3 regions of the Mesorhizobium sp. M0514 genome follow, and region 1 is predicted to be linked to each of the others. Evidence: predicted binding sites of a transcription regulator. Region 1 holds the regulator's gene; each other region holds the start of a gene.

The links. Region 1 encodes LexA, which represses DNA repair genes until DNA is damaged. Its sites were predicted from a motif close to TGTTCNNNNTGTGTTCNG; they were not measured.
Region 2: a site for LexA is predicted at 1,911-1,928, ahead of NKI61_RS26030 (putative DNA modification/repair radical SAM protein). Genes of this name have one in related genera too.
Region 3: a site for LexA is predicted at 1,243-1,260, ahead of ssb (single-stranded DNA-binding protein). Genes of this name have one in related genera too.

What each region holds. Positions count from the first base shown of each region.
Region 1 covers NZ_JAMYQZ010000047.1:28,653-31,927, forward strand. Annotated here, with positions in the region: gene NKI61_RS19565 (GntR family transcriptional regulator) at 1-649, shown strand, start outside; gene lexA (transcriptional repressor LexA) at 855-1,637, shown strand; partial or broken gene NKI61_RS19575 (ComEC/Rec2 family competence protein) at 1,631-3,275, opposite strand, start outside.
Region 2 covers NZ_JAMYQZ010000083.1:10,013-13,287, forward strand. Annotated here, with positions in the region: gene NKI61_RS26025 (UdgX family uracil-DNA binding protein) at 1-671, opposite strand, end outside; gene NKI61_RS26030 (putative DNA modification/repair radical SAM protein) at 674-1,909, opposite strand; gene NKI61_RS26035 (glutamine synthetase family protein) at 2,029-3,275, opposite strand, start outside.
Region 3 covers NZ_JAMYQZ010000032.1:47,466-50,740, reverse strand. Annotated here, with positions in the region: gene NKI61_RS15515 (SRPBCC family protein) at 1-304, opposite strand, end outside; gene NKI61_RS15510 (ArsR/SmtB family transcription factor) at 301-615, opposite strand; gene NKI61_RS15505 (hypothetical protein) at 749-1,150, shown strand; gene ssb (single-stranded DNA-binding protein) at 1,361-1,894, shown strand; gene NKI61_RS15495 (DUF2306 domain-containing protein) at 1,932-2,330, shown strand; gene NKI61_RS15490 (OsmC family protein) at 2,354-2,779, shown strand; gene NKI61_RS15485 (MarC family protein) at 2,796-3,275, opposite strand, start outside.

The DNA of each region.
Region 1 (3,275 bases):
CACCTACGGCATCGGCTGGACGCCGTTGCGCGAGGCGCTGTCGCGGCTGGAGGCGGAACGGCTTGTGACCGCCATCAGCAACCGCGGGTTTGCGGTCGCTCCCGTCTCTCGGGCGGAGCTCGAGGATTTGGCGCGTGCGCGGCTGGTGGTCGAACTGCCCCTGCTGGTGGAATCGATCGAGAAGGGCGACCGTGAGTGGGAAGACGCGGTCGTTGCCGCCCACTATCGTCTCTCACGGTGCGGGTCTGTTCTCGACGATCCATCGGATGATGCGGTCGACGCGTGGTCCGAAAAACACGATGCCTTCCATGCGGCGCTGCTCAGTGCCGCGACATCCAGCTGGCTGCTGCGCTTCAATGCGACGATTTCCGACCAATTGCATCGCCATCACCGCTTTCTGGGTCTGGCCCCGACGCTGCGCGCCGCCGCCGGCCGCACGGATGGACACCGGAAGGCCGTGGCGGCCCTGCGCGACGCCGTGGCGATCGAACACCATACCGCCCTGATGGAAGCGGCCCTCGATCGCGACGTCAAACGTGCGAAAACTCTGATGACCGCTCACATCGGCTACACGCTGCAGGTCTATGCCCAGAGTGAACCCGGCGCGGATGCTGCGCAGCCCCGTCCGAAAAGGAAGCGGCGATCGTAGCCGACGACGCAGGGCACTTTGTCTTCGTTTCACCCCGTTGCTGGCAACTGGGCGCAGGCGGCGCTCGCAGCGCCGAACGTTACGCTGAACAAAACGTCAACACATTCATTAAACTTTAAAAGGTTGCGGAACACAACTGGAACAGATAGTGTTTGTTCTGGGTTTGTTTTTTCTGATTCTGGTTTCAGAACCCTTGGGGGCCGCGATGCTAACGCGCAAACAACATGAGCTTCTGATGTTCATCCATGAACGCCTGAAGGAGAGCGGAATCCCGCCGTCCTTCGACGAGATGAAGGAAGCGCTCGACCTCGCCTCCAAGTCCGGCATCCACCGCCTGATCACGGCGCTTGAGGAGCGCGGTTTCATTCGCCGGCTGCCGAACCGGGCGCGCGCGCTGGAAGTGCTGCGGCTGCCCGACTCGATCGCACCAGGTCTCAATGCGGCGAGGAAGTTTTCGCCGAGCGTCATTCAGGGCAGTCTTGGTCAAACCGGGCAAGGGCACGGCGGCCAAGGACAAGGCGCGATGGGCCAAGGCGGTCTCGGCCGCCAGATCAAGCCGGGCTCGCCGTCGCGTTCGATGTCGGCCGGCAATGACGATGCCGTTTCCGCGATTTCAATCCCGGTTATGGGACGCATCGCCGCCGGCGTGCCGATCGACGCCATCCAGCATCAGACCCATTCGATCTCGGTGCCGCCCGACATGATCATGGGCGGCGAACACTACGCGCTCGAGGTCAAGGGCGATTCTATGATCGAGGCCGGCATTTTCGATGGCGACACGGTCATCATCCGCAATGCCAACACAGCCAGCCCCGGCGAGATCGTGGTGGCGTTGGTCGACGATGAGGAAGCGACCCTGAAACGCTTCCGCCGCAAGGGCGCCTCGATCGCCCTGGAAGCCGCCAACCCGGCCTACGAGACCCGCATTTTTGGCCCCGACAGGGTCAAGGTGCAAGGCAAGCTGGTCGGGCTGATCCGGCGCTACTGAGCCGGCTTGGGTTTGTACTTTTCACGCTGGTTGTAAGGCGGCAGGCCGCGCGCTTCGCGGGAGAAGCGGCGTTGCTCGTGCCAGGGCCGATACGGCTTGTCGACGGCGAAGCGGATGGTTGGCGCTGCCGCTGCCGATTGCGGATCGAAGAAGACAGCGGCGCTGCCGTCGCGGGCCAGCTGCTTCTTCGTCACGACCAGGACCAGCGGGTCGCGGCACGGATTGTAGGCGGTGGCGTCATCGATGACGATCAGGCTCGCGAAGGCACAGGCCGGCCGCGCCGTCTTGCGGTCTTTGGCAAGGGCTACAATGGCTCCGGAAGGGTGTCGGGCGATACAGAGATCGCCCATGCAATAGAAGGGCGACCCGGGCGGCAGATCGAGCGGATCGAGATCGAACCGCGTATCTGTTGCCTCGAAAATCTCGGGCGGGATAATGGTTTCGGCCCGCAGCGCCCGTTTCCAATTGTCCGTGGTGAATTCGTTGGAGCGTTTGCGGTTGAGGGCGAGTTCGCCGCCACCTATCGGCATGGCCACCAGATGTGCGTCCTCGGATATGAGCACGTCGGGCGTAAGCACCTGCGGCACCGTCAACAGGCCGGCCAGCGCGAAAGGCACGGCCGCCAGCCTGAGCCAGGTGGTGGCCATGGTGGCGATGACGAGGGCGACCGCCACCAACAGCACCGAGCGGATGGAGATCAGCCCGACGGCGTCGACCGGCGAGCGCTCGGAAATCCAGGCCGATATAGCGATCATCGCCATCAGACCCTTGCCCATCACATAGAGGAGCGGCCCGTCGGCGCCGAACGGCATCGCCAGTGCGCTGAGCACGGCAAAGGGCATGACGATCAACGATACAATCGGCATCACGGCTAGATTGGCGATCAGGCTGAGCGGCGACACACGCTGAAAATGCCAGATGGCGAACAGCAAGGTTGCACTGCCGGCGATGATCGAGGTCATGGCGAGGCCGCCCATGGCCAGCGCGAATTTTCGCGACAGGAAGCCGACGAAGGAGCGCTTTGCCGGTGGCGTTCTCACCTTGTCGGCGCGGTAATCGGCCCAGCCGGCATAGGCGCCGACAAGGGCGGCAGTGGCGGCAAACGACATCTGGAAGCTGGGACCGACGACTTCATGCGGCGACACCAGGATAACGGCGATGGCCGAGATCGCCAGATTGCGCATGGTGAGCGCGGCACGATCGAAGAGTACCGCGACCAGCATGACCGCCAGCATGATGAAGCTGCGCTCGGCGGCGACCACGACGCCTGAAATGACGAGATAGGCGGCGATCGAGACAAGCGCTGCCGCGGCCGCATATTTCTTGACCGGCCGGCGCGAGGAGAAATCGGGAAACAGCGCAAAGGCGCCACGCAGCAACGCCATGATGGTGCCGGCAACCAGCGCCATGTGCAGGCCGGAGATGGAGATGATGTGGTAGATGCCGGTGCGCCGCATCGCTTCGTTGACCTCGTCCGGGATGCCGGCGCGCACCCCGACAATCAACGCCGCGGCAATCTCGCCTTCGGCGCCGCCGATCTTGCCCCTGATATGGTCGGCAATGTTTTCGCGCGCGTTCTCGATTGCCGAGGAGAGCCGCGCGGCCAGCGGCGGCGGTCCCTGCGTAGCAATGGTTTTC
Region 2 (3,275 bases), on a different contig from region 1:
TTGAGCCGCGCCGGGTTGAAGATGTTTTCGAAATAGGTCAGCCACAACGCCTCGGTGTCGTCCTGATCGGGTGCATCGCCCTTGGCTGCACCCGGCCCGATCGCCAGCCTTTCGCCGTTCCAGTCGGCGGAGGCATAGGGCGTCAGGATGGTCCAGCGCATGCCGGTGAACCGCCGGACGAAGAAATCCGCGTTGCGCTCGACAATGAAATGCTCCGGCTCGAACCAGGCGACGTAGCGCTCGTTCTCGCCGTCGCCGATCTTCCGGAAGCGTACGAAGGCATGCATCTTATGGCTGTCGCGCCGCACCGCCTTTTCCATGGCTTCGAGCCGCCTGGTGTCGGGATCGGATGCGATCGCCAGCAGTTTCGGCTCGGTGCGCAGGCGCCAAAGCATCCAGTAGAGAAAGGCAAACCGGCCGGGGTCGGAGTGGCAGAAGGCGGTTTCGGCATGGGCGATGAACTCGCGCGGGACGGTAAGCTGCGCGCCCTCTGGCACCGCCGGCAAGGCATCTTGAGGATCATTGGCGTCGGACCCGACACCCCAACTAATATCCTCAGGTCGGACCTCATTCAGCGCCAGACGCCGTGCCGCATCGCGCCAACCGGCGAAATCGGTCTGGCTCGCTAGCCGGACAGTGTATCGGGCAAGGTCGAGCTGGGCCGGCTGCATGGTCAAAACAGAGACAGTTGTTCGCAGGACTTTACGATCGTGTCGCGCAAGCCGGTCTTGTCCGTCAGTCCACCCGGCGACCAGCCTTCGGCGATGATGAAGGGCCTCAGCTTGGCGATCGAATGGCAGATCCGTCCGACATCTTCCAGCCGCATGTGTCGGTGGCGGCGGGTTTCAAGGATCTTCGCCACCACCTTGGTGCCCAGACCCGGAACCCGCAGCAGCGCTTCCCGATCGGCGCGGTTGATGTCGACGGGAAACCTCGCCCGATTGCGCAAAGCCCAGGCGAGCTTGGGGTCAATGGCGAGATCGAGCATGCCGTCGCTGCTGCCGGCGAGGATTTCCGGCTGCGAAAAGCCGTAGAAGCGCATCAGCCAGTCGGCCTGATAGAGCCGGTGCTCGCGCATCAGCGGCGGTTTCTGCAGCGGCAGCGACGATGACGAATCCGGGATCGGGCTGAAGGCGGAGTAATAGACGCGCCGCAGATGGTAGCTGCCATAGAGCCGCGCACTGGTGTGCAAGATGCCGTCGTCGGATGTCTTGTCGGCGCCGACGATCATCTGCGTCGACTGACCTCCGGGCGCAAAGCGTTCGCGCTTCTTGGTCCTCAGCGTCGGCTCGGCTTTTTCCTCCATCTTCCGGCGCAGGTTCGCCATGGAAAGGCGGATCGTTTCCGGCTTCTTCTCCGGCGCCAGTTTCTTGACGCCCTCATCGGTCGGCAGTTCGACGTTGATAGACAGCCGGTCGGCGTAGAGCCCGGCCTGCTCGACCAGTTCGGCCGAGCTTTCCGGAATGGTCTTCAGATGAATATAGCCGGAGAATTTTTCGTCCAGCCGCAGCCGCCGCGCCACCTCCACCATCTCGGCCATGGTCTCGTCCGGGGAGCGGATGACTCCTGAGGACAGGAAGAGGCCCTCGATGTAGTTGCGCCGGTAGAAATCCATGGTCAGCTTCACCACCTCGTCGATGCTGAAGCGGGCGCGGCGCACATTCGATGACGAGCGGTTGATGCAGTAGCTGCAATCGTAAATGCAGAAATTGGTCAGCAGGATTTTCAGGAGCGAAATGCAGCGGCCATCCGGCGCGCAGGAATGGCAGATGCCCATGCCTTCTGTGGAGCCGATACCGCCGGATTGGAGCGAATCCTTCTTCGCCGAGCCCGACGAGGCGCAAGAAGCATCGTATTTGGCGGCGTCAGACAGGATTGCCAGCTTTTCACGGACGGTAGGCGCGCTCATCCGTTCATGATATGTTCTTGAAGGCTGCAGCGCCACCTCATTTGATGCAGGCGGCGAAAAAGTAATCGCCGCCTGATCGTCGGGCTAGCAGGACGACTGCCCGAGTTCCAGGCGGTCTCTCAGACCTCATGGAGGTAGAGGTGGTAATCCAGCTCGCTGACGGTGCGGGCGACGCGCAGATACTCCGACTGCTTGATCGCCACGAAGGTGCGATGCAGATCCTCGCCAAGCGCCTCTTTCAGGAAGCTCGAGGCCCGCGCCGCCTCGATCGCGGCGCGCCAGTCGACCGGCATGGTCGTGCGCGTGACGGCGGCTTCATAGCCATTCCCAGTGGTTTCGGGGCCGGGGTCGAGGCCTTCGTCCAGACCCTTGATGATGCCGGCCAGCACCGTTGCCGCGATCAGGTAGGGATTGGCGTCGACGCCCGACGGCCGGTGCTCGATGCGCCGGTTCTTGGCGTCGCCCGCCGGCACGCGCAGCGCCACCGAACGGTTGTTGACGCCCCAGGTCGGCGCCACCGGCGCATAGGACTGCGAGACGAAGCGCCGCCAGGAATTGGCGTGCGGCGCAAACACCAGCATCGATTCGGCCATGGTCTGGATCAGCCCGCCGAGCCCCTGCAGCAGCGGCAGCGACCAGCTTTCGCCGCCGGCTTCGGCAAAAACGTTGCGGCCGTTCTTGTCCTGCAGCGAAACATGGAAATGCATGCCGGAGCCGGCATATTTTTCGATCGGCTTGGCCATGAAGCAGGCGGTGACACCATGGCGGCGCGCCTGCGCCCGCACCAGCCGCTTCAACATGACGAGGTCGTCGGCCGCCCGCATGACATCCTTGCGGTAATTCAGCGTCAGCTCGTACTGGCCGGGCGCGTATTCGGAAATCACCGTTTCGGCCGGAATGCCTTGCGCCTTGGCCGCGGCATAGATGTCGGAAAACAGCGGCTCCATGCCGTGCAGATGGTCGACGGAATAGACTTCCGTCTTGGCCGAGCGGCGGCCGTCGAGCACGGCGTCCGCCGGCTTTACCTTGCCGTCGGCGTCACGCTCATTGGCAAGCAGGAAAAATTCGAGTTCGAAGGCGCCGGCGGGATAGAGGCCCTTGGCCGCCAAGATGTCGACCTGCCTGGCCAGCGCCAGCCGTGGGTCCGACGACATAGGCTGTCCCTCGAGATGGTACATCGCCATCAGCAACTGGCCGCGCGGCGGGTTCGTGCCGTAAAGCGGCACCAGCGTGCCGGGGATCGGCCATGCCCTGAGATCGCCGTCTCCAGTCGTCCAGATCAGCCCGGTTTCGTGCACATCCTCGCCGGTGATGTCGAGGCCGAGGATCGAGATCGGCATGTGGCGGCCGCCCTCGAAGATGCTTT
Region 3 (3,275 bases), on a different contig from region 1:
GGGCGAGTGTGAAGGTGACGATGCTCTCCAGCTCCTCGCGGTCGGCGTCGCCGGAACGCTCGCGCCAGGAATAGCGCAGCAGGCGCCCCGGTTCGGCATCGAGCACTTCGCACTCGATCGGCTTCTCAGGCCGGGCAAAGGCAAAGCGGCTGCCGGTTTCCGGATTGATGTCGTTCGGCATCATCCATTCCGCCAAGAGGTCCGGCACGGTCAGTGCCCGCCACACCTTTTCCGGTGCGTCCGGCAGATCGCATTCGAAGGCGAGGGCATCTTTGGCGGTCTGCGTCTGCTTTTCGTCGGTCATTGGTCCATGTCCTTCAAAACGGCCTTCAGTCTTTCGATGCGCTCCGGCCAGAATGCGCGGTAGCGTTCGATCCAGCCGAGCAGCGGCTCGAGCCCTTGCGGATCGGCGCGATAGTAGGCGTTGCGGCCGGCGCGTCTTTCGCTGACCAGGCCTGCGCCGCGCAGCACGGCAAGGTGCTGCGACACCGCCGGCTGCGACACGCTCATGCCAGTGCGCAACTCCGACACGCTCATCTCGCCGGAAGTCAGCCGCTCGTAGACGGCGCGTCGCGTCGGGTCGGCCAGGGCGCGAAAAATCTCTGCTTCGATCATGGCAAAAGCATAAGTCGATACTTATCGATTTGGCAAGGGGTGTTTTGAATGCCCGGTATTGATTGGATCCTGCCGGGCCTCTAATCCACGGGGAACAAGATGGGCCGATCATCGCGAGGCAGGAGTAGTATTTATGAATTCCAACGTCGATCTTTCGTCCGCCGAGAACCTCAACGAGGCTCTGAGGCTCTATCGCCGCCTCGTCCTCGGTATAGGCGCCATCGCCGTCATCGGTTTCGTGGCCGTGATCTTGTTGGCCAAGTTGGGTACGGCGCTATCGCCGCCATACGGGATTTACATCTTCGGCGAAGGATTGGGGACCTGGGGCCTGATCGCGGTGGTAGCGGCGCTCGTCGCTCAGGTCTGGTGGCACGGGCGCGCGATCGGGAAATTGCTGAATGACCCGGCTCTGAAATCTGAACCTGCAGTCGGGCTGATGTCGGCACCAACCGTGATCGCACAGCGCGCCCATACCATGGGCATGGAGTGGAGCGGCTTTTTCGGTCCGTTGCGACCAGCTAAAAAACGGCGCTGACGACACCGCTTCTCGCCGCTGCGTGTCAGCTAAATCCACGCGCCCGCGTCGGCGATTGCTGCCATTCCTTGACAATCCGTGGTTAACAGTATAGGAACGAAAAGGGAACAAAAACCTTGTGGGAAAAGCCAGCCGCGGCAAGCCAGGATTGTCCGCGGCCTGTAAGGTGAACGACTTGAAATTTGTTTCGGATGAGCGCGGAGAAGTGTCATGGCGGGTAGCGTCAACAAGGTCATTCTGGTCGGTAACCTCGGCGCGGACCCTGAAATCCGCCGCCTGAATTCTGGTGACCCGGTCGTCAACATCCGCATCGCCACGTCGGAAAGCTGGCGCGACAAGAACTCCGGCGAGCGCAAGGAAAAGACCGAATGGCACAACGTGGTCATTTTCAATGACCAGATCGCCAAGGTCGCCGAGCAGTACCTGAAGAAGGGCATGAAGGTTTACGTCGAAGGCCAGCTGCAGACACGCAAATGGCAGGACCAGACCGGCGCCGACAAGTACACGACCGAAGTCGTGTTGCAGAAATTCCGCGGCGAGCTGCAGATGCTCGATTCTCGCGGCGAGGGCGGCGGTCAGGTCGGCAACTATGCCGGCGGCGGCGGCGCGAGCCGTGGCTCGGATTTCGGCCAGTCTGGCCCCAATGAGAGCTTCAACCGCGGCGGCAACAGCGGTGGCGGCGGTTCCAAGGGCGGCGGTGGCGGCGGCTCGTCGCGCGAACTGGACGACGAAATCCCGTTCTGAGCTGACGATAGTCAGCGATATCTGAGGAGAGGGCGCCATGTCGCTCGGACCGCTTCTGTCGGCGCGCCCTCCCATTCCATGGCACGCCTTCGCGGCCCTTGCCGCGCTGGCCATTGGCGCTACGCAACTGGCACTGCCGAAAGGCACGACGCGCCATCGTGTCGTCGGCTATACCTGGGCGGCGCTGATGCTGGTCGTCGCCATCTCCAGTTTTCTGGATCCAGCAGATACGCCTCGTCGGTCCGTTCAGCCCGATCCATCTCTTGTCGATTTTAGTGTTGATCGCCGTGCCGCTGGCGGTCTGGCACGCGCATATGCATCGGGTCGCCAACATCGCAGGGTCATGATATCGCTGTATGTTTTCGCCCTGATCGGCGCCGGCGTGTTCACGCTGCTGCCAGGGCGGATCATGCACACGGTCGTCTTCGGCCAGTGACGCTTTCTGAAAGGAAGATTGCCGTGAAAGCGCGGATCAAATGGGTCGAGGAGCGCACCTTCGTCGGCGAGTCCGGCAGCGGCCACAAACTGGTGCTGGGGACCGCCCCCGGGCCGGAAGGCAAGACGCCGGGTCCGAGCCCGATGGAACTGGTGCTGATCGGCACCGGCGGCTGCTCGGCCTATGATGTCGTCCACATCCTCGAAAAAGGCCGCGAGGCGATTGAGGACTGTGTTGTCGAACTCGACGCCGACCGGGCCGAAACCGACCCGAAAGTCTTCACCCGCATCCACATGCATTTCATCGTCACGGGCCACGCGCTGTCGCACGACAAGGTCCAGCGCGCCATCAACCTATCGATCGAGAAATACTGCTCGGCCTCGGCCATGCTGGCCAAGACGGCTGTCATCACCCACGATTTCAAGGTCGTCGATACGGCGGTGGAGTAGGGAGTAGGGCTGCCGTTTACCCCGCCATCAGCGCCTTGATGCCATCCGCGACGAACTGAACCGCAAGCGCGGCCAGGATGACGCCGAGCAGGCGGGTCAGGATCGAGCGGCCGGTCTGGCCGAGGATGCGGTCGATGCGCTCCGACAGCACGAACACCAGATAGGTGATGGCAAGACAGACGAAGATGATGCCGACAAGCGCCGCTTGTGCGGCAAAACCCTGGAAAGAGCCCGACAGTAGCACGGTCGCCGAAATCGCACCGGGGCCGGCGATCAGCGGGATCGCCAGCGGGAAGGCCGCGATATTGTGGATCATGTCCTTGGTGATGGCGACGTCGCCGATCTTCTCCTTGCGGTCCTGGCGGCGCTCAAACACCATTTCGAACGCGATGAAGAACAGCAAAAACCCGCCGGCGACGCGGAAAGCCGGCAGCGTGATGCCGAACACCGACAGGATGGACGCCCCGGCCACCGCAAACAGCGCCATCACCAGGAA